4 regions of the Proteus sp. GOKU genome follow, and region 1 is predicted to be linked to each of the others. Evidence: predicted binding sites of a transcription regulator. Region 1 holds the regulator's gene; each other region holds the start of a gene.
What was found. The regulator CRP, encoded in region 1, controls carbon source genes, mostly activating them, when cyclic AMP is high. The targets are predictions, from matches to a motif close to ATGTGANNNNNNTCACAT.
Positions count from the first base shown of each region.

Region 2: the regulator CRP is predicted to act here: its motif matches at 1,423-1,440, upstream of EHE21_RS12740 (NupC/NupG family nucleoside CNT transporter).
Region 3: the regulator CRP is predicted to act here: its motif matches at 1,211-1,228, upstream of msrB (peptide-methionine (R)-S-oxide reductase MsrB).
Region 4: the regulator CRP is predicted to act here: its motif matches at 1,622-1,639, upstream of cdd (cytidine deaminase).

Region 1 covers NZ_CP034105.1:3,792,923-3,800,874, reverse strand. The annotation lists gene EHE21_RS17360 (hypothetical protein) at 1-207, opposite strand, end outside; gene def (peptide deformylase) at 378-896, opposite strand; gene yihA (ribosome biogenesis GTP-binding protein YihA/YsxC) at 1,382-2,014, opposite strand; gene ppiA (peptidylprolyl isomerase A) at 2,285-2,854, shown strand; gene EHE21_RS17340 (aminodeoxychorismate synthase component II) at 3,229-3,804, shown strand; gene argD (bifunctional acetylornithine/succinyldiaminopimelate transaminase) at 3,922-5,136, shown strand; gene crp (cAMP-activated global transcriptional regulator CRP) at 5,231-5,863, opposite strand; gene EHE21_RS17325 (OsmC family protein) at 6,177-6,584, shown strand; gene EHE21_RS17320 (phosphoribulokinase) at 6,674-7,543, opposite strand; gene EHE21_RS17315 (YheU family protein) at 7,609-7,830, opposite strand; gene EHE21_RS17310 (hydrolase) at 7,827-7,952, opposite strand, start outside.
Region 2 covers NZ_CP034105.1:2,716,714-2,724,665, reverse strand. The annotation lists gene ligA (NAD-dependent DNA ligase LigA) at 1-1,272, shown strand, start outside; gene EHE21_RS12740 (NupC/NupG family nucleoside CNT transporter) at 1,501-2,685, shown strand; gene EHE21_RS12735 (DUF3820 family protein) at 2,852-3,067, shown strand; gene EHE21_RS12730 (MarR family winged helix-turn-helix transcriptional regulator) at 3,070-3,510, opposite strand; gene EHE21_RS12725 (SDR family NAD(P)-dependent oxidoreductase) at 3,694-4,446, shown strand; tRNA gene EHE21_RS12720 (tRNA-Ala) at 4,511-4,586, opposite strand; tRNA gene EHE21_RS12715 (tRNA-Ala) at 4,614-4,689, opposite strand; gene gltX (glutamate--tRNA ligase) at 4,847-6,265, opposite strand; tRNA gene EHE21_RS12705 (tRNA-Val) at 6,587-6,662, shown strand; tRNA gene EHE21_RS12700 (tRNA-Val) at 6,703-6,778, shown strand; tRNA gene EHE21_RS12695 (tRNA-Val) at 6,822-6,897, shown strand; tRNA gene EHE21_RS12690 (tRNA-Lys) at 6,939-7,014, shown strand; tRNA gene EHE21_RS12685 (tRNA-Lys) at 7,053-7,128, shown strand; tRNA gene EHE21_RS12680 (tRNA-Lys) at 7,169-7,244, shown strand; tRNA gene EHE21_RS12675 (tRNA-Val) at 7,259-7,334, shown strand.
Region 3 covers NZ_CP034105.1:2,279,241-2,287,192, forward strand. The annotation lists gene pncA (bifunctional nicotinamidase/pyrazinamidase) at 1-185, shown strand, start outside; gene EHE21_RS10605 (YeaC family protein) at 293-574, opposite strand; gene msrB (peptide-methionine (R)-S-oxide reductase MsrB) at 656-1,093, opposite strand; gene gapA (glyceraldehyde-3-phosphate dehydrogenase) at 1,437-2,432, shown strand; gene EHE21_RS10620 (D-hexose-6-phosphate mutarotase) at 2,547-3,431, shown strand; gene EHE21_RS10625 (MipA/OmpV family protein) at 3,531-4,283, opposite strand; gene hypF (carbamoyltransferase HypF) at 4,378-6,681, opposite strand; gene alr (alanine racemase) at 6,731-7,843, opposite strand; gene EHE21_RS10640 (D-amino acid dehydrogenase) at 7,857-7,952, opposite strand, start outside.
Region 4 covers NZ_CP034105.1:1,289,273-1,297,224, forward strand. The annotation lists gene EHE21_RS05905 (NAD-dependent malic enzyme) at 1-461, opposite strand, end outside; gene cdd (cytidine deaminase) at 675-1,559, opposite strand; gene EHE21_RS05915 (CidB/LrgB family autolysis modulator) at 1,759-2,454, opposite strand; gene EHE21_RS05920 (CidA/LrgA family protein) at 2,457-2,930, opposite strand; gene metG (methionine--tRNA ligase) at 3,065-5,092, opposite strand; gene apbC (iron-sulfur cluster carrier protein ApbC) at 5,297-6,409, shown strand; gene udk (uridine kinase) at 6,630-7,271, shown strand; gene dcd (dCTP deaminase) at 7,339-7,920, shown strand.

The sequences.
Region 1 (7,952 bases):
TACTTCGGTTGCTTCATCAGAGTAACTCTCTATTTCACTGAGATTTCCCTCAACATCACGATAGATATCTGTGAGTCCTTTTAACACAAGGAAGCGTGCAAATTGTGGAATGTTTTCTTGTAATTCACTATTTGCCCATGATTTTGGGTTTGTTGCACCGGCGGCTTTGAGTTGTTCACATAAATCCTTAAATCGACTATTTTCCATTTGTTCCTCAAGTGATTTACTGATGAGATTTTAAATCTATTGTATAAGGGATGGAGAGAAAAACAGTGAGAATTTATCTGTATTAGACCTGAAAAAAGAAAAGCTCGGTTAATTACCGAGCTTTTTTATGTCAAAACTTATCAAAATGTGAAAAAGAGATAAGTGAATAATTAAGCAACTTGTGAGTCGATCAGTTTGCTCAATTTCTTCTGTTTTTTCTCAATACGTTGACGTTTTAACGGAGATAAATGGTCAATAAAGAGTTTGCCATCAAGATGGTCTAACTCATGCTGAATGCAGCCTGCAAACAAATCAGAGGCTTCAAGTTCAATTTCATCACCATTTCTATCCAATGCCTTAACCTTTAAGAAGCGGTAACGCTCTGTTGGGGCAAAAGAATCTGGAATAGATAGACACCCATCCATCATATCCATCACTTCATCTTCAGTGCTGATAATTTCAGGATTGATAAGTGCAATCGGTTGATCTCGGTTTTCAGAAACATCAATTACAACAATGCGTTTAGATACATTAACCTGAGGTGCCGCTAAGCCAATACCTCGTTCTGCATACATGGTTTCAATCATGTCATCGATTAATGTGCGTATTTCGTCATCTACTTTTTCCACTGGTACTGCGACTCTACGCAGACGCTCATCTGGAAAACGCAGGAGCGTTAATACAGCCATGGATACCTCATTTTATCGCTAATTACATATTTACTACGGTCTCGCGATAAGCGTATCACAAAATCATTAAGGATAAACCGCACCTTTTGTGTGATTTGTTCTATTTTTAATCATATTCACACAAGTGATTAAAGTCTCATAATTATGTAATTAAACTACATTTATTTATGGTTTGAATACATAAATACATTGCTGAATCGTGTCTGCATGTGAAAAAAAATTACAAAAGGGCTTTTATTAACCAATAAAATAGAGTACATTATCTCTCGTAGGGTACAGAGGTAAGATGTTCTATCTTTCAGACCTTTTACTTCACGTAATCGGATTTAGCTGAATATTAGCTGCCCCAGTCGACTTTATTTCGACTGGGGCATTTTTTTGCCTAAAATTCACTGGAGTGGTTTGTGCGAGAAGTGAAAGGGAAAAGTGATTTCCCTTTTATCAATAGAAGATCAGAACGCTATCGTTGAGGAAAAAGAAGATAATTAAGCGTTATCATCATTTGTAGGCTGCTCTTCTGAACCTGAAAACCATTCATTAAGTGTGTTACGTAGCTTATCAATACCAATTTTTTTCAATGATGAAAAATATTCTACGCGGATATCGCCTACTTTATTTGCCAGCTCTTCACGTACGCTCATTAACTGCTTTTTACGCGCACCTGATGCGAGTTTATCTGCTTTAGTCAGTAAAACCAGAGTAGGAAGTTCTGAGCCTACAGCCCAGTCAATCATTTGCATATCAAGATCTTTTAATGGGTGACGGATATCCATTAAAATAACGACACCTTTTAGGCACTCTCTTTTTTGTAGGTATTCACCTAAAGAGCGTTGCCACTTACGTTTCATTTCTTCAGGAACTTGAGCATAGCCGTAGCCGGGTAAATCGACTAAGCGTAAACCTTCTTCAATTTGGAAAAGGTTGATTAATTGAGTACGGCCTGGCGTTTTACTGGTTCTGGCTAATCCATTTTGTTGGGTTAACGCATTTAAAGCACTGGATTTACCGGCATTAGAGCGACCCGCAAAGGCAATTTCAATTCCTGTATCTAGTGGTAAATGACGGATATCAGGCGCACTGATGATGAAATGTGCTTTTTGGTAGTTAAATTGGGCCATTATGGTATAAACCTCTCTGAAATAATGCGGCTTTTCATGCATACTCATTTCAATTTTGCATGAAAATGAATATCTAAAATATTTATTTGCTCTATTTTGGCGCAATTTAATGACTTATAACAGTGCTTAAAAATTAAAATTTACCCTGTTATAACGTAATTAGACTTATTGAGCGTAAATAAAGGTAAATGATTGGCACTATTTACCTCAGCGAATTAGAATCGCTGCATATTAAGTAAGTTGTAGACTATTAAAGTAAAGGATCCCTGCATGTTAAAACGTTTTCTTGTCACCTTCGTTACCGCTTGCACTTTAACAACAGCGACTTTTGCAATGGCAACGGGAGAAACCTTCGTTAAATTAGTCACCTCTGAAGGCAATATTGAAATATCACTGGATAATAAAAAAGCCCCAATTACAACGAAAAATTTTATTCAGTATGTCGAAGATGGATACTATAACGGCACCACTTTTCATCGTGTTATTCCAGGTTTTATGGTTCAAGGCGGTGGTTTTACTGCTGATTTACAGCAGAAACAAACCAGAGCGCCAATTAAAAATGAAGCCGACAATGGTTTACGCAATGTAAAAGGTTCTATTGCCATGGCGCGCACGTCAGATAAAGACAGCGCAACCAGCCAGTTCTTTATTAATGTGGCTGATAATGCATTTTTAGATCACGGCCAGCGTGATTTTGGCTATGCCGTATTTGGTAAAGTTGTGAAAGGAATGGATGTTGTTGATAAAATTTCACAAACTCCAACTCGTAATATTGGACCTTACCAAAATGTGCCTGTAAAAACGGTCACTATTTTATCTGCGGAAGTCGTAAAACAATAAACGCATTATTAGGATAGGATATTTACTTATTCTGATAAGATAAAATGCATATAAACCGGAATGAATGTTTTCATTCCGGGGTTTTTGGTACGAAAAAAATATTTTTTATCCTTCCTTTTTTCGTGTGATCTCCTGCAATAAGTATTCACTACGCTATTAATCACTCTATTCATCATCAATTACCGTCATTCTTGTTATTGCGCAATAAATCAGCAGGTTTTCTTGCTTACTATTCATATTTTATACCTGTGCTATGATAATCGGCTTTGTTGTACCCAAGTCGGTTAAACAACGAGCTATTTTGGCAAATCTACACTCGCTTTAAAATAGTAATAAAATAGATAATGATAAGAAAATCAGTCGGATAGGCTAATATGCTGTTACTTATTGATAATTACGACTCGTTTACCTACAACCTCTATCAGTATTTCTGTGAATTGGGTGCTGAGGTTGTTGTTAAGCGTAACGATGAGATCGGACTTAAAGAGATAGAAAAGATGATGCCAGCACATCTTGTTATCTCGCCAGGACCTTGTACTCCTGATGAAGCCGGGATCTCTCTTGAGGCTATACAGCGGTTTGCCGGTGAAATTCCTATTCTTGGGGTTTGTCTTGGACATCAAGCGATAGGGCAAGCTTTTGGTGCATCGGTTATCAGAGCACGAGAAGTGATGCATGGTAAAAATTCATTAATACATCATAACCAACAAGGTGTTTTTAAGGGACTGAATCGACCTTTAAGTGTGACGCGTTACCACTCTTTAGTGATTGATGCGACAACATTACCAGTACCTTTTGAAGTGACGGCATGGAGCCAACATGATGGAAATGTTGATGAAATTATGGGAATTCGCCATCGTACACTTCCAATTGAAGGGGTTCAATTTCACCCAGAAAGTATTTTAAGTGAACAAGGACATGAGCTATTAAATAATTTCCTTAAATATTAAATGGATAGCATTTAAATAGCGAAATAATGCCTTTTTATACAAAACCACATTTGATTTTTTATTCATATTTAGTGATTATATTTTCATATTGAATATGAATAACGATCAGGTGGGGTAATGACAAAGCAAAGCATCAACAGGGCAACTTACGATCAAGTAATGTTGCCAATTTATTCACCCGCAGAATTTATTCCTGTTAAAGGGATGGGTAGCCGTGTTTGGGATCAGCAAGGAAAATCGTATATCGATTTTGCTGGTGGTATTGCGGTTTTAGCACTAGGGCATGCCCATCCTGCTCTAAATCAAGCCTTAAAAGAACAAAGTGAGCAACTTTGGCACGTCAGTAATATTTTCACGAATGAACCTGCATTACGTTTAGCACAAAAATTAATAGATAACACATTTGCAGAACGTGTCTTTTTTGCCAATTCTGGCGCAGAAGCAAATGAAGCCGCATTTAAATTGGCTCGCCATTATGCCATTACTCGCCATAGCCCTTATAAAACAAAAATTATTGCCTTTCACAATGCATTTCATGGCAGAACGCTGTTTACAGTATCTGTTGGTGGACAACCTAAATATGCGGATGGTTTTGGTCCTAAGCCTGCCGATATCGTGCATGTTCCGTTTAATGACTTAGATGCCGTTAAAGCGGTAATGGATGACCACACTTGCGCCGTTGTTTTAGAGCCAGTTCAAGGTGAAGGTGGCGTAACAGCAGCAACGCCTGAGTTTATGAGAGGGCTACGTGAGTTGTGCGATAAGCATCAAGCACTGCTTGTTCTTGATGAAGTACAAACAGGTATGGGGCGTACCGGCAAGCTTTTTGCCTATATGAACTATGATGTGACACCAGATATTATTACAACCGCCAAAGCGCTGGGAAGTGGTTTCCCACTCAGTGCGATGTTAACAACATATGAGATAGCTTCTGCAATGGGTGTTGGAACTCATGGTACAACTTATGGTGGCAATCCATTAGCTTGTGCAGTGGGCAATGTCGCATTTGATTTAATTAATACACCTGAGGTACTTGAGGGTGTCGAAAAGCGCTATCAATGGATTGTGGATGAGCTAGCGTCAATCAATCAAACGTATCAGGTCTTTTCGCAAATCCGTGGACAAGGTTTATTGATTGGTGCGCAATTAGCGCCACAATATAAAGGTAAAGCCAAAGAGTTACTCGGTCTTGCTGCTAAACATGGCTTAATGATGTTAAATGCAGGAGCTGATGTGATGCGTTTTACACCGTCGTTAATTATTACCCAAGAAGAGCTACAAGAAGGAATGGTGGCATTAAAAGCGGCTATCGCAGAATTTGTAAAAGGGTAGTAGCAACTAAAAACCCCATCAGCGAGGATGGGGTTTACACAAAAAGTATATCAATAGCCCTGTTATGGGCTATTGTTTGTTTGAGCGGGGAAACTTAACGAGTCCCGTAAACGACGATAGTTTTACCGTGTGCGGAGATCAAGTTTTGATCTTCCAGCATTTTCAGAATACGGCCTACAGTTTCGCGTGAACAACCAACGATTTGACCAATTTCCTGACGTGTAATTTTAATTTGCATGCCATCAGGATGCGTCATTGCATCGGGTTGTTTTGCTAAGTTTAATAAGGTTTGTGCAATACGACCTGTTACATCAAGGAAAGCAAGGTTACCTACTTTTTCTGATGTTGTTTGTAATCTGTTCGCCATTTGAGCAGAAAGGCGCATCAGAATATCAGGGTTAACCTGAATTAATTGGCGGAATTTTTTATAGGAAATTTCTGCTACTTCACAGGCTGTTTTTGCTCGAACCCATGCACTACGTTCTTGATCTTCTTCAAATAATCCAAGTTCACCGATGAAATCCCCCTGATTTAGGTAGGAGAGGATCATTTCTTTTCCTTCTTCATCTTTAATAAGAACAGCCACGGAACCTTTAACAATATAATAAAGTGTTTCCGCTTTCTCACCTTGGTGGATCAGCGTGCTCTTGGATGGATATTTGTGAATATGGCAGTGTGACAAAAACCATTCAAGAGTCGGGTCTGTTTGCGGCTTGCCGAGAACCATTCGCGTTATCCTCTGTACGTTAAATGCAGCCTTTCAAAACGGATAGGCTCCCTTTTGAGACAGCGTGCTTAAAAATCCTATCTTTACCTATTAACTTCCTGAGAACACGGTAAGTTAATATGGAGTAGATTATAATAAATGAGAAAATAATGCATTGATCTTAACCACTATCATCAAGCAGATATTGTTTTTAACACAATTAGTGCATTAAGTCTCGTTTTACGCAGTCAGCATAATAAACCTATTTGCTAATTGCTAGTTGAATTATGAGAATGTACTCTTTTAGTTTCTGTCATCTTTAGGGGGAAAATAAATGGAAGCACGAGTTAAGTGGGTTGAAGATTTATCTTTTGTCGGCGAATCTTCATCTGGCCATCAAATTATGATGGATGGGAATTCGGGCGATAAAGCCCCAAGCCCAATGGAAATGGTATTAATTGCTGCGGGTGGATGTAGTGCTATTGATGTCGTAAGTATTTTACGTAAAGGGCGTCATCAAGTAACTGATTGTGAAGTGAAATTAACATCAGAGCGCCGTGAAGAAGCCCCTCGTTTATTTACTGATATCAATTTACATTTTATTGTTTCAGGTAAAGAATTAACGGATAAAATCGTAGAACGAGCCGTTCAATTATCCGCAGAAAAATATTGTTCTGTTTCCTTAATGTTAGGAAAAGCAGCCAATATTACGCATTCATTTGAAATAAAAGATGCCGACTAATTTTGATATTTTAAAATAAAGTTTAATTTGAAAAATAATATCCCTTAATTAATGGGATATTATTTTTATAGAGATAAATTTTATTTTGGTTAACTTATCTTTTCGCCATTTAATAATTTTTTGACTAATGGTGCCATAATTAATTCCATCGCTAATCCTAATTTCCCGCCCGGTACAACAATAGTGTTTATTGTTGACATAAACGAGCCATGTAACATCGCAAGTAAATAGGGAAAATCAATATCAGTTAAACCACGAAAACGAATAACAATAAAGCTTTCATCGAGAGTGGGAATTGCTTTGGCAGAAAAAGGGTTCGAAGTATCAACAGTCGGAACACGTTGGAAGTTAATATGAGTGCGTGAGAATTGAGGAATAATGTAGCTAATATAATCATCCATTGAGCGTACAACGGAATCTCTTACCGCCTCTTGTGAGTGTCCTCTTTCTGTCGTGTCTCGAATAAGCTTTTGTATCCACTCTAGGTTGACGATAGGAACAACACCGACCAATAAATCAACATGTTGAGCTACATCATGTTCGTTGGTAACAACGCCACCGTGCAATCCTTCATAAAAGAGAACATCAGTATTATTAGCTAATGGCTCCCAAGGGGTAAATGTTCCCGGTAATTGGTTGTAAGGAGTTGCTTCATCATAAGAGTGTAGATATTTGCGAGATTGTCCTTGTCCTGTATCGCTATATTGACTTAAGGTCTTACTCAGTAAGCTAAAATCATTTGCTTCAGGGCCAAAATAACTGATATGTCTGCCTTGTTCTCTAGCTTTTCTTATCGCCATATCCATTTCAGGACGGGTATAGCGATGAAAACTATCTCCATCAATCAATGCAGCATTTGCATTGAGTTGTTGGAATATTTTACGAAAAGCTTGGCTTGTTGTGGTGGTTCCTGCACCGCTTGAGCCAGTCACTGCGATGATAGGATGCTTAATTGACATAGGTTATCCTTTTGCTAAATAAGGTTGGCCCTTATTGATGGCGATACATCGCTAACTTTGAATAACTAATCAGAGCGAAATTGCGATGCAGGCATAATATTGACGCTCTCATGAAGTTCAGACCAAACTAACACGGCCTCACCGGATTTAAGCTGTTTTTTGACGTCGGCGACTTTTTGTTCAAGCGTTTTCTCTTGGATACCATAATCAGTACCTTCGCGTAAAACGAAACTTTCAATGAGATTGTCTAGTGTTTCAGTTGAAAGCTCGTTCCAAGGTATTATCATTTTGCTTTCTCCAAATAGGTCGCCAACCAGTCAGGGATACGGCTTTCTAGCCACATCACTGGTTTAGAGAGCTTTCCTCCAACAAATCCTACATGTCCACCAAACTCAGTAAGTTGATATTC
Region 2 (7,952 bases), 1.1 Mb from region 1:
CCTGTTAGTGATAAGGTAAAACTTTGCACAGGTAGCAAAGCAGTCCTTGATTTTTATCACCATGTAGAAGAAGTTCGTCCTAATTTAGGTTTTGATATTGATGGCGTTGTTATCAAAGTTGATGATATTGCACTACAAGAAGAGCTGGGCTTTGTATCAAGAGCACCGCGTTGGGCTATTGCTTATAAATTCCAAGCTCAAGAGCAAATGACGATTATCAAAGATGTCGAATTTCAAGTAGGGCGTACAGGTGCTATTACACCGGTTGCACGTTTAGAGCCTGTTCAAGTTGCAGGTGTTGTTGTGAGTAATGCAACATTACACAATGCTGATGAAATTGAACGCTTAGGAATACGCATTGGCGATACTGTGGTTATTCGTCGAGCAGGCGATGTTATTCCTCAGGTTGTCAGTGTGATTGAAGAAAAACGTCCAGATGATGCTCAAGAAATTGTTTTTCCGACACATTGCCCTATTTGTGATTCTGATGTTGAGCGCATTGAAGGCGAAGCTGTTGCACGTTGTACTGGTGGTTTAATTTGTGGCGCGCAACGTAAAGAAGCGCTTAAACATTTTGTTTCACGTCGAGCCATGGATGTGGATGGAATGGGCGATAAAATTATCGACCAGTTGGTTGAGAAAGAATATGTCAAAACACCTGCTGATCTCTTCCGTTTAGATGAAAAAATCTTATCTGGTTTGGAGCGAATGGGCGAAAAATCAGCTAAAAAATTGATCACGGCTTTAGATAAGGCTAAATCAACGACATTTGCACGTTTTATTTATGCACTGGGTATTCGAGAAGTGGGTGAAGCAACAGCCAGTGGATTAACAACACATTTCTCAACGCTTGATGCATTACGAAATGCAGATATTGAAGCTCTAAAATCCGTTCCTGATGTGGGCGATATTGTGGCTAAACATGTCGTTAATTTCTTCCAAGAAGAACACAATAGAACGGTTATTGATCAATTGATCAATGATGCCGGTATTACATGGCAAGCGCCTGTTATTGTAACTCATGAGGCGGGTGATAATCCTTTTGCAGGTAAAACCGTTGTGTTAACTGGGTCACTTTCACAGTTAACGCGTGATGAAGCAAAAGACAGATTAGTTGCATTAGGTGCAAAAGTGAGCGGAAGTGTTTCTAAAAAAACCGACATGGTAATTGCCGGTGAAGCGGCAGGCTCTAAGTTAGTGAAAGCTAACGAATTAGGGATAACCGTTATCGATGAAGATGAAATGATACGATTACTTGATCAATCGAAATAATCATTCTACTATTTAACAAATGCTACTGGGAAAACCTTCTCAGTGGCATTTTTACTTAAGTTAAATTTACATTTAATGTTTCTTAAGTAACTCCCAAAGTGTGATCAACCTATCTTATTTAATAAATAGTGTGTATGCGGTTTCATGAGATTGTGACAATAGTCACATCCTAATGTTACGCGTTACATAAAATGCTCTACAAGATTTATTTTTATTTTTGGAGCATGCATGTCCTCTATCATTCACTTCGTTTTAGCACTCGCCGTTATTGGCGCATTAGCATTCGTTGCGAGTAACAACCGCAAAGGGATCCGTCTGCGTTATATCGTGCAGTTATTAGTTATTGAAATCGCATTAGCATGGTTCTTCCTCAACTCTGATGTTGGTGAAGGCTTTGTTCGTGGCTTCGCTGGATTATTTGATCACTTATTAGGTTATGCCGCACAAGGTACTGAATTCGTATTCGGTGGCATGATGAAAGGTGGTTTAGCATTCTTCTTCCTGAATGTCTTATGTCCAATTATCTTTATTTCTGCATTAATTGGTATTCTTCAACATATCAAAGTATTACCTTTCGTGATCCGCATTATCGGTACTGTGCTTTCTAAAGTGAACGGTATGGGGAAACTGGAATCATTCAACGCAGTGAGCTCACTAGTTCTTGGTCAATCAGAGAACTTTATTGCCTATAAAGATGTATTAGGCAAAATGTCTCAGCGTCGTATGTACACCATGGCTGCAACAGCAATGTCAACAGTATCAATGTCGATTGTTGGTGCATACATGACAATGTTAGATCCAAAATACGTTGTTGCTGCTCTAGTACTGAATATGTTCAGTACCTTTATCGTCCTTTCTGTGATTAACCCATACTCTGTTGAAAATGAAGAAGAGATCCAAATGGGTAATCTGCATGAAGGTCAAAGCTTCTTTGAAATGTTAGGCGAATACATCTTAGCCGGTTTCAAAGTTGCATTAATCGTTGCTGCAATGCTGATTGGTTTCATTGCATTAATCGCTGCAGTGAATGCGATTTTCAGCATGATTTTCGGTATTAGTTTCCAAGATTGCTTAGGTTACGTTTTCTATCCATTAGCCTGGGTAATTGGTGTGCCAGAGCAAGATGCATTACGTGTTGGTAGTGTTATGGCAACTAAATTAGTGTCTAACGAATTCGTTGCAATGGGTAGCTTACAAGATATCGCTGCTGAAATTTCACCACGCTCTGTAGGTATCTTATCTGTATTCTTAGTTTCATTTGCTAACTTCTCTTCAATCGGGATTGTTGCAGGTGCGATTAAAGGTCTAAACGAAGTACAAGGTAACGTTGTTTCTCGTTTTGGTCTGAAATTACTGTTCGGTTCTACATTAGTTAGCTTCTTATCAGCAGCTATCGCAGGTCTGTTTGTTTAATCTTTGAAGATAAAACAGATAGCATGTGAATAAAATAACAATGTAAACAGAGTCACTTGTTAAGCAAGTAACAGAAAATCAAGCAGTACCTTAGGGTACTGCTTTTTTTATCTTTAAATTACCCTATAATCGGTTTTATCCCTTCAATGACAACGTGGTAAAGAACATGTTAGAGAAACAGCACCTTATCGATATAGCAAACACACAAATGCCATTTGGCAAGTACAAAGGACGTATGCTGGTTGATTTACCAGAAGAGTATCTATTGTGGTTTGCAAAGAAAGGCGAGTTTCCTGAAGGTAAGCTTGGTCAACTCATGGAGATGACCCTAGCAATTAAAATTGAAGGCCTAGAAGGGCTATTAAAACCATTAAAGCGGTGATGTTAATCATCATCTATAGCTGATTTATCAGGTGTTAATGCATTAATGATTTTCTGACTTAATTCAATAAATAATGTTTGCTCTCCGAGTGTTAAGCATTCACTTATTTTCTCAGCATTTTGTTTTCGACCTAATGCCGCTCTTGCCAAAAAAGCGTGACCCTCATCAGTTAAATGAGTAATAAGCTCACGCTTGTCTTTTTCAGAACGATACTGCGCAATAAATCCTAAGGATTTTAATCCCCGCATAAATTTCGATAAATTCTGTCTTGAAATCGCCAATGAATCACTTAATTGAGAAGGGGTTAAGTCACCTCGTAAGCGCAATAATTCCAAAATATCATATTGGCCCCAAGTAACTTGCTCTGGGGTGTAACGAGTTCGTTGCGCGACTAATGTGCATTGTAATAATGACAATGCATTTTCTAATTCACACTTCTCCATAAATACGCTATCTCATAAATTATGTTAACTAAAGTTAATATTATCAGGTCATTCATTACGAATAAACTTTATATTGATTAACTAAAGTTAATCAAATAAGATGGCATATAGTTAACTTTGGTTAACTACTTTGTGGTTATCTGATAAAACTTGATGCAGTAGATAAGAGGTGAAGTCGAAATGATGGACTATTTTAAAGATAAAGTGATTTTAGTCACGGGGGCAAGTACAGGAGTCGGTGAAGGTATTGCACAATTGTTGTTTCAACGTGGTGCAACGGTTTTCATTACTGGTCGGCATTTAGAGGAAATAACAAAAACAGCTCGTTCTATTGATATAACGGGCAAAAAAGTCATCGCTTTGCAGGCGGATATGACCTCATTTTCTCAAGTTGAAAAAATGATTGAAACTGTTGTCGTTCAAGCTGGCGCATTACATGGCTTAGTTAATAATGCAGGGATCACAGGACCTCATAATACATCTATTGTGGATTATGAGATTGAAGATTGGAAATCAGTCATTGATACAGACATCAATGGCGTATTTTATGGCTTGAAATATGGCATCCCCGCGATATTAAAAAGTGGGGGAGGAAGTATTGTGAATCTTTCTTCATCTAATGGTATTGTTGGGATTGCGGGTATTTCAGCCTATACAGCAGCTAAACACGCCGTGTTAGGGATCACGCGTTCAGCTGCACTTGAGTTTGCAGACAAAGGAATAAGGATCAATGCAATTGGACCTGGTTATGTCGATACACCAAGAATGCAAATGTTACCCGATGAAGTACGTGAATGGATGGCAAATACACATCCAATGAAACGAATGGCAACCAGAGAAGAAGTCGCCAAAACGGTCGCATTTTTACTTTCAGATGAGAGCAGCTTCTCAACAGGGGCATTTTATGCCATTGATGGGGGTTACACTGCGCAATAGAAATAAATAAAGGGGTGTAGAAAACAAAAAATCCCGAAGATTTCTCTTCAGGATCTTAAAATTCTGGTGGAGCTAAACGGGATCGAACCGTTGACCTCTTGCATGCCATGCAAGCGCTCTCCCAACTGAGCTATAACCCCACATATTGGATTGTTCTAGAAGTATATTGGTGGAGCTAAGCGGGATCGAACCGCTGACCTCTTGCATGCCATGCAAGCGCTCTCCCAACTGAGCTATAGCCCCAACATACTGGAACGGGCTTGATAATAGGCAACAAGCACAATACTGTCAATCAGTTAATCTCACATTATTTATTGATTGCTGAAAAAGAGTACAAAAAAAAGATACATTCCCTACTTTAGGAATGTATCTTTCTTAATAAGCAAGATTAATAAGTAAATTAAGCTTGGTTTTCTCTTTCAGTAATAAAGTCTAATGCTTTATTAATGCGAGCAACGCTACGCGTTTTACCAATAGCGTGAACGGTAACATCTAAGCCAGGAGATTGACCTGCGCCTGTTACAGCAACACGTAATGGCATACCGACTTTACCCATTCCCACTTCTAATTCGTCAGCAGTATCTTGAATTGCTTGGTGAACATTTTCAGCTGTCCACTCCGTAATTGCTGATAATTTATCGCGAACGACTTCTAATGGTTGACGCGCAACTGGGCGTAAATGTTTTTTCGCTGCAGTTTCCTCAAATGTTTCGAAATCAACATAGAAGTAATGGCAACTTTCAGCCATCTCTTTTAATGTTTTGCAACGTTCGCCTAGTAATTTGATCAGCTCAACTAATGATGGGCCATTGCTGGTATCAATATTTTGTTGTTTGATATGCCAATCTAAATGAACAGCAACTTTCTCTGCTGGCAGTGTATTGATGTAGTGATGGTTTAACCAAAGCAGTTTATCAGTATTAAATGCACTTGCTGATTTGCTGATAGCTTCTAAAGTGAAGTGCTCAATCATTTCATCAATAGTAAAGATCTCTTGATCACCGTGAGACCAGCCTAAACGGACTAAGTAGTTTAATAATGCTTCTGGTAAATAGCCGTCGTCACGATATTGCATTACGCTAACTGCGTTATAACGTTTAGAGAGTTTTTTACCATCATCACCTAAAATCATTGATACGTGAGCATATTCAGGCACAGGTGCACCTAATGCTTTGAGAATATTGATTTGGCGAGGTGTGTTGTTGATATGATCTTCACCACGAATAACGTGAGTGATTTCCATATCCCAGTCATCAATAACAACGCAGAAGTTATAAGTTGGAGAACCATCAGTACGACGAATAATCAGATCGTCAAGTTCTTGGTTACTAAATTCAATTGGACCACGAATTTTGTCATCAAAAATGACAGAACCTTCTTGTGGGTTTAAGAAACGCACAACATGAGGTTCATCAGCACTGTGATTATGGTTACCACCACGGCAACAACCATCGTAACGAGGTTTTTCACCTTTCGCCATTTGATCTTCGCGTAGTTGCTCTAAACGCTCTTTAGAACAATAGCAACGGTATGCAGTACCCGCAGATAACATTTGATCAATCACTTGGTTATAGCGATCGAAGCGTTTAGTCTGATAATAAGGACCTTCATCCCAATTCAGATTTAACCAATTCATACCGTCCATGATTGCATCGATGGCTGGCTGTGTAGAACGTTCTAAGTCGGTGTCTTCTATACGCAGTACAAATTCGCCCTTATTGTGACGGCTATATAACCAGGAATAAAGTGCGGTACGCGCACCACCAACATGTAGATAGCCAGTAGGACTTGGTGCAAAACGGGTTTTTATTTTACTCATTGGGATTGCCTTTGTACGTCTTACTTATATATAGATAAGTAATCGTGATTATCAAAAAAACGAAATGGTTGCCTTATTTTATCACTGGATGCTAATTCCTCAATGCCATTAAGCTTTTAACAGAGATAAAATTTTCAAATTGATGATTTTTTGTTTGACGAAGAGTATCTGTGGGATTACTTTGGTTAATTGCTGTGTCACTTATGGTGCTAAAAAAAGCATCTTGACTAAAAATAAAACGAACGATCATTTTCGCGATAAAAAACTGATAAAAATCGTTGACTCATAGCGCAGTATCCCTATAATGCACCCCATCACGACGGGCGGTTAGCTCAGTTGGTAGAGCATCTCCCTTACAAGGAGGAGGTCGTTGGTTCGAGCCCAATACCGCCCACCATTATTTTTCGTTGTGATAAGTTGTATGATTTAGTGTGATTGGGCGGTTAGCTCAGTTGGTAGAGCATCTCCCTTACAAGGAGGAGGTCGTTGGTTCGAGCCCAATACCGCCCACCAATTACATTAAAGCGTGGTAGTGAGAATTTAGTCATCATGAAGTGGGCGGTTAGCTCAGTTGGTAGAGCATCTCCCTTACAAGGAGGAGGTCGTTGGTTCGAGCCCAATACCGCCCACCACTTCATCCGGTTATTTCGCGCAATATCACACATTTAGGTATGGGTCGTTAGCTCAGTCGGTAGAGCAGTTGACTTTTAATCAATTGGTCGGGCGTTCGAATCGCCCACGACCCACCATTCCTAAAAATACAACATAAAGTAGTGAACATTGTGACGGGTCGTTAGCTCAGTCGGTAGAGCAGTTGACTTTTAATCAATTGGTCGGGCGTTCGAATCGCCCACGACCCACCATTCACAACGCTACTTACAGATTTACGCAAAATTATTAAATGGGTCGTTAGCTCAGTCGGTAGAGCAGTTGACTTTTAATCAATTGGTCGGGCGTTCGAATCGCCCACGACCCACCATTTAATAATAAAGCGGGCGGTTAGCTCAGTTGGTAGAGCATCTCCCTTACAAGGAGGAGGTCGTTGGTTCGAGCCCAATACCGCCCACCACTTCTTTATCTCTTTGTTATGCCTTCTTCTTTACTTCCCTAACATCTTTCTAAAAGAATTAATAACAGTTATTTGTTTTCTAATACCTGCATTATTGCCGTTTAGTTGCATTCTCTGAGTCTTAATCTTTTCCCTGTGTCTACTTTCTATCATGTTCCTCATTGCTTCACTTATAGCTACATATCCTTATAGACATGCTTTCCTAGCCCCTCGTACCTGCATCACCTCTTTATCCTCAAAATAATGAATACTTAGCTAATTATCTTGTTCCTTTGGAGCTCTTAGTTTCTAAGGCTGTTTTAACTTGTTATTGCATTGTGTTTTCTGTGAAGAGGGTTCATAAGCCAGTTTCTTTATTACGCTTTTTTACATCCTGTCATGTTTTTATCATTTAAAGGGAGCCGCTTAAAAAAGAAAAGGCTCTTCTATTGTTAAGCCAATTATTTTGGATGAGGGATTGTGCTTAGTAGAAGGTATGCATTTATTTTTGAGCAAAGTTCAAATTTTGATCTGAAAATATTAAAAAAATTACTCTAATTGAAAAAGAAAGATCTACTCCTTTTGGGGGTAGATGTAGGTGTTTTCAGTTTATTAATAAAATTAAATAACCTTAGATGC
Region 3 (7,952 bases), 1.5 Mb from region 1:
ATTACTGCGTTAAATATACGGTACTGGATGCTTTGCAGTTAGGTTATCAAGTGACTGTCATTACAGACGGTTGTCGTGGTGTAAATATTCAAGATGATGATAGCGAAAAAGCACTAGAAGAGATGCAAGCAAAAGGTGCGGTATTAATTGATTCAGCACATTGGCTTAATCGTAACAATCAATAGGTTCGTTATTTTCTTTATCTTCATAAAATGAAAAAGGGGCTATATTTAACCAGTTCGGTTAATAAATGCCCCTTTTTTATTTCTATTCTATCCATTCAACATACGTTTTAGTCATCATCCATTGGTGTTAGTGTTGCTAAACGTTCAGATTGAAACTGAGCTTTTAATTCTTGTTTGCTCTTCATGGTAATTTGCCCATTAGTTCCCACTGTCATATGCTCAGGTGTATGGTTATTTTTCGCCTGCCATAATAAAACAATCTGCATGCAATGTTCTTTTTGCTCATCGGTCAATGCAACGCCATCAGGCCATTTACCTAGTTCAACTGCGGTTGAAATACGTTGATAAATTTCAGGGGTTACCATAGAAATAAGTTCATTAACTTCCATTGATTGCTCCATAAGCTAAATAATCATTTGAAATGGCTGAATCGTTTTTTCCATTGTTATTATTTTGTTAATTTAACTGAATTAACCGACTTGTTTTTCGCCTGTTTCACTATTCGTAAACGAAAGAGATGCTGAATTAACACAATAACGCTCCCCTGTTGGGGCAGGACCATCATTAAAAACATGACCTAAATGTGCGTCACATTGCTGGCAGCGTATTTCAGTTCTTTTCATATTGTGAGAAAAATCATCAATATAGCGAATTGCATTATCACTAACGGGTTGATAAAAGCTAGGCCAACCACATCCTGCATCAAATTTCGTCTCTGAATAAAACAAAGGAGCAGAACAACATAAACAGTGATAAATCCCTGTTTGACGATTGTGTAATAATTTACCACTAAACGGAGGTTCTGTACCTTGCTGTTGCGTCACATAACGTTGCATTTCGTTGAGTGTTGATAAATCAAGGTGATTGTTATTACTTGAAATATTCACTTTCTTTTCATTATCTGCCATATCGACCTCTTGCCCAGAAAAATGCTTTTTAAAACAACAGTGAATAATAACAAAGATTTAACAACAAATCTGAAAAATATAGTCTAAAATCATCAAGAGTAATCTTTAGTTTTTGAAATGTGATGAATTTCACATAACGGAGCAAAGGTAACTTCATTTATCGGCGTTGATCCCGATAATACACAGCGTAACATTTGGCTAAAACGACCAATCTTTAAGCGAAAAGTGTTTTTTTAATTGATTTTTTGCAATTATTGACACGATTCCGCTTGACGATTGGCGCGGTTTTGGTAACTTTAGAAGCAACTTTTTAATTCACTAAATTAAAGCTGGTGGAATACATATGACTATCAAAGTAGGTATTAATGGTTTTGGTCGTATCGGCCGCATCGTTTTCCGTGCTGCTCAAGAACGTTCAGATATCGAAATCGTAGGTATTAACGATCTGTTAGACGCAGACTACATGGCATACATGCTGAAATACGATTCAACTCATGGCCGTTTCAACGGTACTGTTGAAGTAAAAGATGGCCACCTCGTTGTTAATGGTAAAACCATCCGCGTAACTTCAGAAAGAGATCCAGCAAATCTGAAATGGAACGAAGTCGGTGCTGACGTTGTTGCAGAAGCAACTGGTCTGTTCTTAACTGACGAAACTGCTCGTAAACACATCCAAGCTGGCGCGAAAAAAGTTGTTCTGACTGGTCCTTCAAAAGACAGCACTCCAATGTTCGTAATGGGCGTAAACCATAAATCATACGCAGGCCAAGATATCGTTTCTAACGCATCTTGTACTACTAACTGCTTAGCGCCTTTAGCTAAAGTTATCAACGACAACTTCGGTATCGTTGAAGGTCTGATGACTACTGTTCACGCAACAACTGCAACTCAACGTACTGTTGATGGTCCATCTGCAAAAGACTGGCGTGGTGGTCGTGGTGCTTCTCAAAACATCATCCCATCATCAACTGGTGCTGCTAAAGCTGTAGGTAAAGTTATCCCTGAACTGAACGGCAAACTGACTGGTATGTCTTTCCGTGTTCCTACTCCTAACGTTTCTGTTGTTGACCTGACTGCACGTCTGGAAAAACCAGCAACTTACGCTCAAATCTGTGACGCTATCAAAGCAGCAGCTGAAGGCGAACTGAAAGGCGTTCTGGGTTACACTGAAGATGCAGTTGTTTCAACTGACTTCAATGGCGAAGTTCTGACTTCAGTATTTGATGCTAAAGCAGGTATCGCTCTGAACGACAACTTTGTTAAATTAGTTGCTTGGTACGATAACGAAGTTGGTTATTCAAACAAAGTTCTGGATCTGATTTCTCATATCTCTAAATAATTAGAGTTTAGAAAGTCACGATTTCTTTTAGAGCCACCTTTTCGGTGGCTCTTTTATTTTCTAGCCAGTCAGTTTATTGTATTGAAATAGTCAGTGACATAAGGTCATAAGATAATGAATGAGAAAATTTTTTCTTTGCCGATTATTGAACAAATATCACCTTACTTAAGTCGTCGGCAATTAGGCGAACTTCCTATCCTTGTTATTTCGCATCCTAAAGTACGCGCAGCTATCAGCCTTCAAGGCGCACATTTAATCGCTTGGCAGCCCGCACAAGAGCATCCTGTATTTTGGGTAAGCGAAGCCTCTCTCTTCACGCCGGGTGTTGCCATTCGTGGCGGTATTCCTATTTGCTGGCCTTGGTTTGCTTCAGCTGGTACACCAAGTCATGGATTTGCACGTATTCTTCCTTGGGAATTTAGTGCCCATACAGAACAAGATGACGGTGTTCTCATCACCATGACATTAAAAGAGAGTCAACAAACGCAAAAATATTGGCCTCATCCCTTTACTGTTATTGCTCGTTTTAAATTAGGAGCAACCTGTGAGGTTGAATTAGAATCTTACGGTGATTATGAAGCAACAGCTGCCCTTCACTCTTATTTTAATGTGAGTGATATCGATAATGTCTCTGTAACCGGCCTAGGAGGCCACTACATTGACACCGTGGCAGATAAAGAGGTTTACACTGATGAAACCTCATTACGCTTTGATGGGCGCACTGACAGGCTTTATACAGAGCCTGACGATTTTAATCTCATTCATGATGATGGTTGGGATCGGACCATTGAAGTTCACCATTACCATCATAGTGATGTCGTGTGTTGGAATCCGGGTGCAGAGCTTGCAAGCTCAATGAAAGATATGAGTGCAGGTGGCTATCGTAAGATGGCTTGTGTAGAAACTGCTCGTATCCACCAGCCATTAAAACCAGATAACGTTCATCCCGGCCGTTTATCTTTGGTAGTCCGCGTTCGTAAGAATATTGCTGAAAAATAAAGCATTACTCGCATCTTACACAATAAAAAAGCTTCGAATTTGAATCGAAGCTTTTTTATCATCACTGATTTCACTGAATTCTAATCAGATTTTTGTTAATTAGAATGTGTAAGTCACACCTGTCCACACAATCGCAGTAACAGATTTATTCACCATTGGGCTGTCTTTCACTTCACTTGGTAAATGGTCAACACGTCCCATTGCAAAGAAATTCCATTTTTCAGCAAATTTATAGTTAGCAGAGAGTTCAACATAAGGTCTCCAGCTATCATTTGGCGTATATTCTGCTAAACCACTGCGTTGTGATTCTGCATGAGTAATTCCATAAGCATAACGGTTTTGCTTTTTGTTTTCCCAAACAACACCCGCACCCGGCTGTAAAGACCAGTTACCGAATTCGAAAGGATATAAATAAGCCGCGTCAGCGATAATACCGTTACTTTTGCCTAGCAGATCACCCGATACGATTGCTCTTAAACTACCCCATGATTCGTGGTGTTTATAAGTAAAGCCACCCATCATGGTGTCACGACGACGATTCAGTTTTTTCATTTGCTCATCGTCACTGTCGCTTGGTTTATAAGCCTGAGGATAATAGTGCAAATCGACAGAAAGTTGATCTTTAGGTGTATTCCACAGGTAATATCCCGCAGCTAACGTTGCGAAATAGAAGTTTTCTGACTGGTAGTTAACTTGTGGTACTGGTAATAAATAATCTTTTGATTTAGCCCCTTTATAAGGAGTAACTTGCGCTAAAACTGAACCACCAATTGACCATTCGCCAGCAAATGCTGCTGGTGTGCTAAGCCCTGCGATAACGGCTAAAGAAATGATAATCTTCTTATTACTCACGATGATTTTCCATATTGTCATTAATAAAGTAGCAACCAAAAACCTATTTCAGTCACAAATAACTAAAACTGGTATTATTTTACCTATAATCATTTTAGTTTTGCATTAAATGTGTAGCAATCAGTGCTTGCCCTAATGCAATACCACCGTCTCCGGCTGGTAACATCATAGGGGCGAGTACTTTTTTATTGTTTAATTTTTTCTTAAACATATGTTTGAGTAATGTATTATTTAATACACCCCCCGTAAGTACAATGGTGTCAATCTGATATTTATCTGCATATTGCAATGCAATATCGCCTAAACCTTCAGCTAATAGATAATGAAATAACCATGCTTTTTCACTGACATTCAGCGCTACACTTTCCCACTGCGACCAAAAAACCGACAAATCAAGCACACTGTTTTTTACCGGCATTAAATGCCCATATTGCTTAATGATTTCTGCCTGTTTTTCTTGATGGCACGCTAATGCGGCTGTTTGTAGATAGCAAGCCGCTTCACCTTCCCAACTTATCTCTTTAGGCGCTAATCCCAATGATGCTGAAACTGCATCAAAAAAACGCCCACAAGAAGAGGCTTTAGGTGAATTTAAGCCACGCTCTACGGCCTTACTTAATATCTGCAAATCATTGCTAGGCACCATTTGGGCGATAACACTACCTTGCCAATCTTCAGAAAAAGTAGCTAAATGTGCGAACCAGTTTCGCCAAGGTTGAATCGAGGCAAGATTACCACCGGGCATTGCAACAGCCGGAAGTCCACCAATCCGCTCTGATTTTTGATAGTCCACCAGCAGACACTCCCCGCCCCATAACGTGCCATCTTGTCCAAAGCCTAATCCATCAAGCGCAATACCAATGACAGCACCTTGTTGATGTGTATGACCATGTTCAGCAAGACAGGAAACAATATGTGCATGGTGATGAGAGACTTCAATAACAGGAATATTTTGCTCTTGAGCAAACTGCTTACCCAACTGATGGCTAATGTAGTTAGGATGTGCATCTATCGCAATCGCTTTAGGTGTAAAACGATAAATTTGCTGAAAGAGCGCCAACGATTTAACCAACTGCTGTCGCACACTTAAATCATCAAGATCCCCTAAATGAGGCCCCATAATGGCTTGATGTTGACGTAATAAGCAAAATACATTTTTAAGATCACCTCCCATAGCAAGTACTGAGGGTTGCTCTCCAAAATCGTCAGGTAATGAAATCGCGTCTGGGACATAGCCACGAGAGCGTCTGATCGTCACACTCTGTTTACCCTCAATGCGAACAAGTGAGTCATCAGCTCTTTGTATGATCTTTCTATTGTGCATTAAGAATAAATCTGCAATATCTTTCAATTGCATTAAGGCATCTTCGTTACTTAATGCCGGCGTATGACCTGACGCATTTCCTGATGTCATAACAAGTGGAATATTTGTGCCACGCGCTAATAGATGTTGCAATGGGTTGGCGGGCAACATAACGCCAATTTCCGTTAATCCCGGCGCAATAAGCTCAGATAATTCAGCTACAACCGTTTTAGGAACTAACACAATCGGGGCTGCGGTGCTTTGCAAGGTTTGGATAGCCGTTGGAAGAAAATCTGGATCTTGCTTATCTGCTTTAATTAGATCAATTCCTGTGATCATCACTGCGAGTGGCTTCGCAGGTCGGTATTTTCGTTCTCGTAATAATGCAATACTCTCATTATTGCGTGCATCACATACTAAATGAAAACCACCAATACCTTTAACTGCAACAATCTTTCCAGCAAGTAACGCATCACAAGCTTGAGTTAATGCAAGCTCTTTTATTGCTAACTCTTTACCCTGATTATCTGCAAGCCAGATATGAGGCCCACAGACAGGACATGCATTAGGCTGAGCATGAAACCGTCTATCTGCGGGATCTTCATATTCATGTTTACATTCAGGGCAGAATGGAAACTCAGACATTGAAGTAAAAGGCCTATCATAAGGCATTTTTTTTATGATAGTAAAACGAGGACCGCAATGTGTGCAGTTGATAAAAGGATAATGATAACGACGATTTTGCGGATCAAATAATTCATTAACACAAGCTTGGCAAGTTGTTGCATCAGGAACAACTTGTGTATCCATTTCGCCACCACCACTTTTTACAATAATAAAGTCTGTGGGTAGCTGTTCCCATTGATAGGGTGATTCTTCTATTCGTTCAATGCGTGCTAGTGGTGGACATTCTGCTTTTAATGCTTCGATAAAGAGCGCATTTTTAGGTGAAGGGGTTAAATGCACCAATACACCTAAACTATCATTGCTTACTTGCCCTAATAAACCAAAACGATGAGCTAGTTGCCAAACAAATGGGCGAAACCCAACGCCTTGAACCTTTCCTTTCACACGCAATGCAATGCCGTTACTCATAGGATCACCAAATCAAAATAAATTTAAGCTTATTCTAGTTTAGTGATTATCAACAACTTTCATTTAGATCAGAAAAAGTGGAATTAGGTAGATTTATCATTACTTCAACAGTCACTCTTGGTGCAATTGCACACAGTAATTCATAACCAATAGTGCCACATGCTGTTGCTACATCATCAACAGGGAGTTGCTCTCCCCATAATTCAACCGGACTACCGTAACTTACATCGGGAAAATCCGTGACATCAACGGTTAGCATATCCATAGAAATACGCCCGACCAACTGTGTTTTATGCCCATTAACAATCACTGGCGTACCGTCTGGCGCATGTCTTGGATAGCCATCAGCATAACCACAAGCAACAACACCGATCTGCATATCACGCTCAGCAGTATATCGGCTACCATAGCCTATTTGCTCGCCTTTTTTGACTTGTTGAATAGCTAATATCTCGCTATTAAATGTCATTACGGGTTGTAAATCGAAATCGGCAATATCTTGCCAAACACCTGAAGGCGAAACACCATATAAAATAATGCCCGGACGCACCCAATCTTGATAAGTTTCAGGCTCAAACAATGTTGCGGCTGAATTTGCCAAACATCGAGGTAATTCGTTTACCATAGCTTGATTAATGGTATTTTTTTGTGCATCCATATTCAGTCCCGTATCTGCATTAGCAAAATGCGACATTTGAATAATAGAACCAATATTTTTGATACTTTTTGCACGAGCAATTGCTTGCTTATAAGCGTCTGGTCGGTAGCCCAGACGATTCATTCCACTATTAAGCTTAAGATAGATGTTAATGGGCCTTTCTAGTTTTGCATTTTCTATAGCGTCAAATTGCCAATCAGAATGAATCGCTGTCGTTAGGGAATAACGTTCTAATAAATAAACATCATCTGGCTTAAAAAAACCTTCCAGCAAAAGGATAGGCCCTACCCATCCCTGCTCTCTTAACATAACAGCTTTGTCTAACTCAATTAATGCAAAGCCATCAGTATGACTTAATGCTGGCCAAACACAGGATAATCCATGTCCATAAGCATCTGCTTTCACAACAGACCACACTTTACTGCCTTTGACTCTCTCTTTAATAACAGACAGATTATGGCTTAATGCATCGAGGTTAATGGTTACTTTTGTGGGTCTGGACATGGATCTTCCTCAATTAATAAGCTGCATCAAGTTTCTGCCCCGGTAAGAGCAATTTAGTATTAAAACCATCGATATAGCGAAACACAGATAAATCATCGGCAGCAATAGC
Region 4 (7,952 bases), 1.6 Mb from region 1:
TCTGTTACAACAATAACTTTTACGTTCTGTTTAGTGGCGTTTTGTAGCATATCGTCGATATTGGCGCGGTTAGGGTAAGAGATAAATAAACCACGAGCACGACGATAAATATCAGAGAAATGTTCACAAGCTTCACCCACTGTTGGTGTGTAAATGATTGGCATCATTTCAGTTAGGTGAGATTCCAATAGACGGTAAAACAGGGTTTCATTGGTATCTTGGATATTTCGTAGGTAAATATGTTTATCGTTATCGTTTTTGAAATCAAGATATTGGCGATAAGCGCGTTCAACCTGCTCTTCGATGGTTTCAACTGCTTCAGGCAGTAAACCATGTAAGTTAAAGGTGCTGCGTTCTTCTTCGCTGAAAGCACTACCTTTATTTAACAGGGGAAATTCAAGCAGGATTGGACCTGCATACGGGATGTAGAGAGGGCGTTTACTTTCGTGTTCCAGTTCCATGAAAAATACTCTTGTAAGGCAGTTAGTCACATGACAATTGTAGATCCTACAAAATAATAAAAATATGTACAGCTTATGTTATTTTTTTATGATTTTTATGCTTAGAAATGAGAGATAGATACGGTTGTTACAACTTTTTCTGGTAAGCATCAGCAAAATTTACATGCTGATGCTTTTTTAGGAGAGATTTTTAGAGGAATAAGTTAAAACTTTTTACAAAGTGATGCGTTGCATTTGGCGACAACCTAAAGCAGTTAATGTTGCTTGTGTTGCATCCCATTGCGTTAAAATTGTCTCTGCTTTTTCAATTAAGACAGCAGATTCAATATCCATCACACTCTCACCTGCCATATTTAACAAAATTAAAGCAGCTTGTAATGGCGGTAAACTTGGGTTGAATGCGGCATTTTCTGCGTAACTACCTTGGAAAATTTTGCCATCTTTCATTTGAACGGCAATACCACTGTGCGACTCACTATAAGGAGCATGGCTACGATTAGTGGCTTGTAGCGCCTGTTGTGCTAATTCACTAGGGTTATCAATTTTGTAACCGTGATTAACTTTGTCCATTAATAAAGAGGTGATATTGAGATCTTTCGGGCCAAAGCTATCAGGTAAATAATCACCTAATGTTGCCATTTTTCTACCCGGTAACTGAATTTGAATATGGGTGCCACTGTTCAATTCGTTCATAAACTGGCGACAATGACCACAAGGTGTATAGTTAACGGTGACGGAGATCAAGCGAGATTCACCACGTAACCATGCATGAGTCACTGCACTTTGTTCAGCGTGAACAGTTTGTTGTAGTGGAGCGCCAGCAAATTCCATATTGGCACCGAAGTAGAGATTACCACTTTCACCACGCGCAACTGCACCAACTTTAAAATTAGAGATTGGTGCAACAGCACAAGCGGCAGCAACGGGTAAAAGTGCTAGGGCTAAGGTATCATCATTACATTGTAACTGTGTTTTTATGGCATTGACCTGCTCTGCCGTAAACATTGCAGGGAATTCATCCTGCTCAAGATAAGGAGCAAGTGCTTGTTGTAACTGAGGGGATAAATCTGACCAAACTGCCTGAAAACGAGTATGCATACATGAGTCTCCCATTAATCTTTCTGTATTATAAGATTCTAGGCATCTTTACCCATTCTTATATGTGATGAGAATCATATTTTCAATGAAACAATTGCAACAAATTCAGTAATTGAGAGATGTATCTCAAATTTATAGCAAAAATCCCCGAAGTAAAATTAATTAAATCGGGGATTTGAAAGGTAGAGTATAAAAAATATTAACTATAAAGATGCAAAATAATAGGGAAGATAAATGGTGCAGTAAGGGATGTAATAATCCCGCATGTCATTAATGCCAATGAACTGTAAGCACCTTCTATATAATCAACTTCTGCAGCTCTTGCTGTTCCGACTGCGTGAGAAACCGTACCCATTGCTAAACCACGAGAGGCGTGAGTAGGAATACGTAGTATTTTAAATAACGAGTGACCAAAAATAGCCCCTAAAATACCCACGGCAATAACACATGCTGCACTGATAGCAGGAATGCCCCCAATAGAGTCTGCCACAGCCATCGCAATAGGTGTTGTCACTGATTTAGGTAAGATTGATGCAGCAATCTCAGGTGTTGCTCCTGCCCATAATGCAATGGCAGTGCCACTAACCATCGCAGCAATACTACCAATAAAGCAAATACTGATTAATGATTTCCACTGTGCGCGAATTTGGTGTAATTGCTGATAAAGCGGTATAGCTAAAGCGACAACGGCAGGTTGTAATAAGTCATTTAAAATACGACTACCTGCAAAATAATTTTCGTAAGGTATCTTGGCTATCAATAAAATAGGGATAATCACCACAATCGCAATTAAAAGCGGATTTAAAATAGGTAATTTAAATCGAGCTGCAAGTTTACGAGCTAAGTAAAAAATAAAAATACTTAAAGGAAGTGACCACCAAATATTCATCAACATGGCTAACATTTTTTCTTCTCACTTAACGCTTTATCGTCGTCTTTCTCTTTTGTTTCCACAATATCTTCAACTTGGTCTGGTTTCGAACCCACGATAACGCGCTCACGATGAACGTAGTGTGAGCAATATGCAACGAGTGCCATAACACCAAAGGTACTCACTACGCAGGCTAGAACGATGGGAAAAAGTTGCTGATTTAACAAATCATAATAGTTCATTACACCAACACCGATAGGGATAAAGAGTAATGACATGTTTTTTAAGAGGATATTGGCACCGGGTTTAACCCAACGCAAAGGGATAAGCTGGAAAGCAAGTAAACCAAAAAGGATCAGTAAGCCAACAATACTGCCTGGAACCGCAAAGGGTAGAAGGGCTGAAATAAGATTACCAGCAAAGAGACAAAGATAAAGTACCAAAAAAGATCGTAGATAATGCCAAAGTGTAATCTGCAATCGTGCCCGTTTAGATTTCATAAGTAAGTGTCCCAAATCAACTAACAGAATTATCATACACCGATTTTGAAAGTGTGCTATGGATCACAATAAAAAAAGAGCGGGGTTCTAATAGAACCCCGCCATTTATTTACTTGGCAAATGAATCTTGGTTGTTATTTCACTTGCTGACCCGGTTTTGCACCAGAATCTGGGCTGAGTAAGAAGATATCTTTATCGCCAGGGCCTGCTGCCATTACCATGCCTTCTGAAATACCAAAACGCATTTTACGAGGTGCTAAGTTTGCCACCATTACCGTTAAGCGACCTTCTAACACTTTAGGATCTGGGTATGCAGTACGAATACCTGAGAATACTTGGCGAGTTTTGCCACCTAAGTCCAAAATTAATTTCAGCAGTTTGTCTGAACCTTCAACAAAATCGGCTTGTTTAATTTCAGCGATACGCATATCGATTTTCGCAAAATCATCAAAGTTGATGGTTTCTTGGATCGGTGAATCTGCTAATGGACCCGTCACTTCTTTTACCGGTGCAATGGTGCTTTTTGAGGCTTCAACCATTGCATTGGCTTTATCCATCTCAATACGGTTAAACAACGCTTTGAATTTAGTGATCTCTTGGCCTAATAGTGGTTGTTCAAGTGCATCCCATGTTAATTGGGTTTGTAAAAAGGCTTCTGAGCGCTCTGTCAGTGAAGGTAATACCGGTTTCAGATAAGTCATTAGTACGCGGAATAAGTTGATCCCCATAGTACAGATTGCTTGTAACTGAGCATCTTGACCTTCTTGTTTTGCCACTACCCAAGGCGCTTTTTCGTCGATATAGCGGTTAGCTTCGTCTGCTAATGCCATAATTTCACGAACAGCTTTACCAAATTCACGATTTTCAAATGATTGTGCGATAGTTTCTTTCATATCAACAAAGTGTTGATAAAGTTTAGCATCATCTAAAGAATCAGCTAATTTGCCATCAAAACGCTTGCTGATAAAACCAGCTGTACGTGATGCAAGGTTAACCACTTTATTAACAATGTCGCTGTTTACACGTTGAACAAAGTCTTCTAAGTTTAGGTCAATATCATCAATGCGTGATGAAAGTTTTGCTGCATAGTAATAACGCAGGCAATCCGCATCAAAATGGTCAAGATAAGCGCGAGCAGTAATAAAGGTGCCACGAGATTTTGACATCTTCGCACCATTTACTGTGACATAACCATGAACAAATAAGTTTGTTGGTTTGCGATATTCGCTGCCTTCTAACATTGCTGGCCAGAATAAGCTGTGGAAATAGACGATATCTTTACCAATAAAGTGATAAAGCTCAGCTTTGCTGTCTTTATTCCAGAACTCATCAAAACTTAAATCACCACGTTTTTCACATAAGTTTAAGAAAGAGCTCATGTAGCCAATTGGTGCATCTAACCATACATAGAAATACTTACCCGGTGCATCTGGAATTTCGAAACCGAAATAAGGTGCGTCACGAGTGATATCCCACTGTTGTAAACCGCTGTCGAACCACTCTTGCATTTTATTCGCAACTTGCTCTTGCAGTGCACCAGAGCGTATCCACTCTTGCAACATGTTGCTAAATGCAGGTAAGTCGAAGAAATAGTGTTCAGTTTCACGCATAACAGGTGTTGAACCTGATACGACAGAGCGTGGATTAATTAATTCTGTTGGGCTGTAAGTTGAGCCACAAACTTCACAGTTATCACCATATTGGTCTTGCGCTTTACATTTAGGGCAAGTGCCTTTTACAAAGCGGTCAGGCAAAAACATGCCTTTTTCTTCATCATAAAGCTGAGAAATAGTTTTGCTTTTGATGTGACCATTCTTTTTCAGTGCAAGATAAATTTTAGTCGATAATTGGCGACTCTCTTCACTGTGTGTAGAGTGATAATTGTCATAACTGATATTGAAGCCAGCAAAATCCTGCTGATGCTCTTTGCTCATTTCTTCAATCATTGCTTCTGGGGTAATACCCAGTTGTTGAGCTTTCAGCATAATTGGGGTGCCGTGAGCATCGTCAGCGCAGATGAAATGAACTTCTTTGCCGCGCATTCGTTGATAACGGACCCAGATATCTGCCTGAATGTGCTCAAGGATATGACCGAGATGAATTGAACCGTTAGCATAAGGTAACGCGCAGGTTACCAATAATTTATTCGCGACGTGAGACATAGTAAGGATCTTACTTCCATAAAATTAATAAAAGGGACTTTGATGTTAACCGATCCGTCATGATGTCGCTAGGGCAATAATCGAGTTTTTGCAAGAGAAATTTCAGTTGGCAAATTGAGGTAAGGCATTATCGTAGTCATCTACTATCTGATATGATAGATGCACTCATATATTTAATAAATAATGAAAACGAGAGGAGCCGGGATGAGTGATAAATCCCCCGAGCAGACCACCCCTGAGATTCTGAACGAAAAAGTTTCAGGTGTCTTGTCTACTTTTGAACACCCGACATTGAAACGTAATCTGCTTTCTCTAAAAGCATTACATCAATGTGCGATGATTGACGATGTTCTTCATATCGAATTAGTGATGCCGTTTGTTTGGAAAAAACCTTTCCAAGTCCTAATCGAAGAAAAAACAGCTGAACTTCGCAACATCACTGGCGCAAAAGCCATTGAATGGAAACTCAAGCACAATATTTCAACCTTACGTCGTGCAAATGATCTGCCTGGTGTTAATGGTGTTCGTAATATTCTTGCAGTGAGCTCTGGTAAAGGTGGCGTAGGTAAATCAAGTACAGCAGTGAACCTTGCATTAGCACTTGCACAAGAAGGCGCTAAAGTAGGTATTCTTGATGCTGATATTTATGGCCCGTCTATTCCTAATATGTTGGGTACCACAATGGAGCGTCCAACGTCTCCTGATGGACAACATATGGCGCCAATTATGGCTTATGGTTTAGCGTCTAACTCTATCGGTTATTTAGTCACTGATGATAATGCGATGGTATGGCGTGGTCCTATGGCGAGCAAAGCATTAATGCAAATGCTCCAAGATACGCTGTGGCCTGACTTGGATTATCTGGTTATCGATATGCCGCCGGGAACAGGTGATATTCAATTAACCTTATCTCAAAACATCCCAGTAACCGCTGCTGTTGTAGTAACAACACCACAAGATATTGCTCTGGTGGATGCGATGAAAGGGATCGTCATGTTTAAGAAAGTCAATGTGCCTGTATTAGGTATTATTGAAAACATGAGCGCACATATTTGTAGCAACTGTGGTCACCTTGAACCTATCTTTGGTACAGGTGGTGCGGCGAAATTGGCTGAGAAGTATCATTGCGAACTATTAGGTCAAGTTCCTCTTCATATCTCTTTACGTGAAGACTTAGACCGCGGACAACCAACAGTGATGCGTGATCCTGAAGGCGAGTTTGCTGATATTTATCGCGAAATCGCGTCAACAGTTTCAGCTCAAATGTATTGGGATGGCGATGCAATCCCAACGGAAATTTCTTTCCGCGCAGTGTAATTGCAGTAAAATAATACGTTGAATTATTTGCTGATTTAAATGGAGAGTCATTTGGCTTTCCATTTTTTACATGCGATTTCCGACTGTTTTTGATAAAAAACAAATAGATTTCTGGTTTTACGCTGGAACCAGAGTGATTTCAAAACTATAATCTGCGCTAGCGTAATATTTACATATTATTACGTTATCCCTCTTTTTATTTCAAACCAGGTTTTTGATTATGGCTGACACAGCACATCAGTGCACAATTGTAGGTATCGCTGGAGCCTCTGCTTCGGGTAAAAGTCTTATTGCAAGTACACTTTACCGCGAATTAAGAGCGCAAGTAGGTGATCATAATATCGGGGTGATACCAGAAGATTGTTATTATCGTGACCAAAGTGATTTAACGATGGAAGAACGATATAAGGTCAATTATGACCACCCAAATTCGATGGATCACGCACTTTTATATCAGCATTTGTGTGAACTCAAAGCAGGAAAAACCATCGAACTCCCTCAATATGACTACGTTGCTCACACTCGCAAAGCAGAATCTATTCCTTTTCAACCCAAAAAAGTTATTATCATTGAAGGCATCTTATTATTAACAGATAAACGCCTGCGTGAAGAGATGGATTTCTCTATCTTTGTTGATACGCCATTAGATATTTGCTTAATGCGTAGAATTAAACGTGATGTGAATGAACGTGGACGTAGCTTAGATTCAGTCATTGAACAATATAATAAAACCGTTCGTCCTATGTTCTTCCAGTTTATTGAACCTTCTAAACAATATGCCGATATTATTGTACCAAGAGGGGGTAAAAACCGCGTTGCGATTGATATTCTGAAAGCAAAAATTGGACAGTTCTGCGAATAATAGGTTCATTTGTGGGCAGCTTTCATGCATGATGAAACTGCCTGTTTAATTTGAAGAAGGAAATAAAATGCGATTATGCGACCGTGATATTATTCAGTGGCTGGATGAAGGTAAATTAGTCATTGAACCCCGCCCGCCCGTCGAGCGAATTAACGGCGCAACAGCAGATGTTTGCTTAGGAAACCAATTCCGTGTTTTCCAAGGTCATACTGCAGCTTATATTGATTTAAGTGGTCCTAAGGCAGAAGTGAATGCTGCGCTAGAGCGTGTAATGAGTGATGAAATTGTTTTACCTGAAGGTGAAGCCTTTTTCTTACATCCTGGTGAATTAGCATTAGCTGTGACACTTGAATCAGTCACCTTGCCTGACAATGTTGTTGGATGGTTAGATGGACGCTCATCATTAGCTCGTTTAGGTTTAATGGTGCATGTTACCGCTCATCGTATTGATCCCGGCTGGCATGGACAAATCGTATTAGAGTTTTTCAATTCAGGTAAACTCCCACTCGCATTAAGACCGGGTATGGTTATTGGTGCATTAAGCTTTGAACCTATGTCTGGTTCTGCTGATAGACCTTATAATCGTCGTCAAGATGCAAAATATAAAAATCAACAAGGTGCAGTTGGTAGTCGGATTAGTGAAGATTAACTATCTTTATAATCATTATTATCATATTTCAC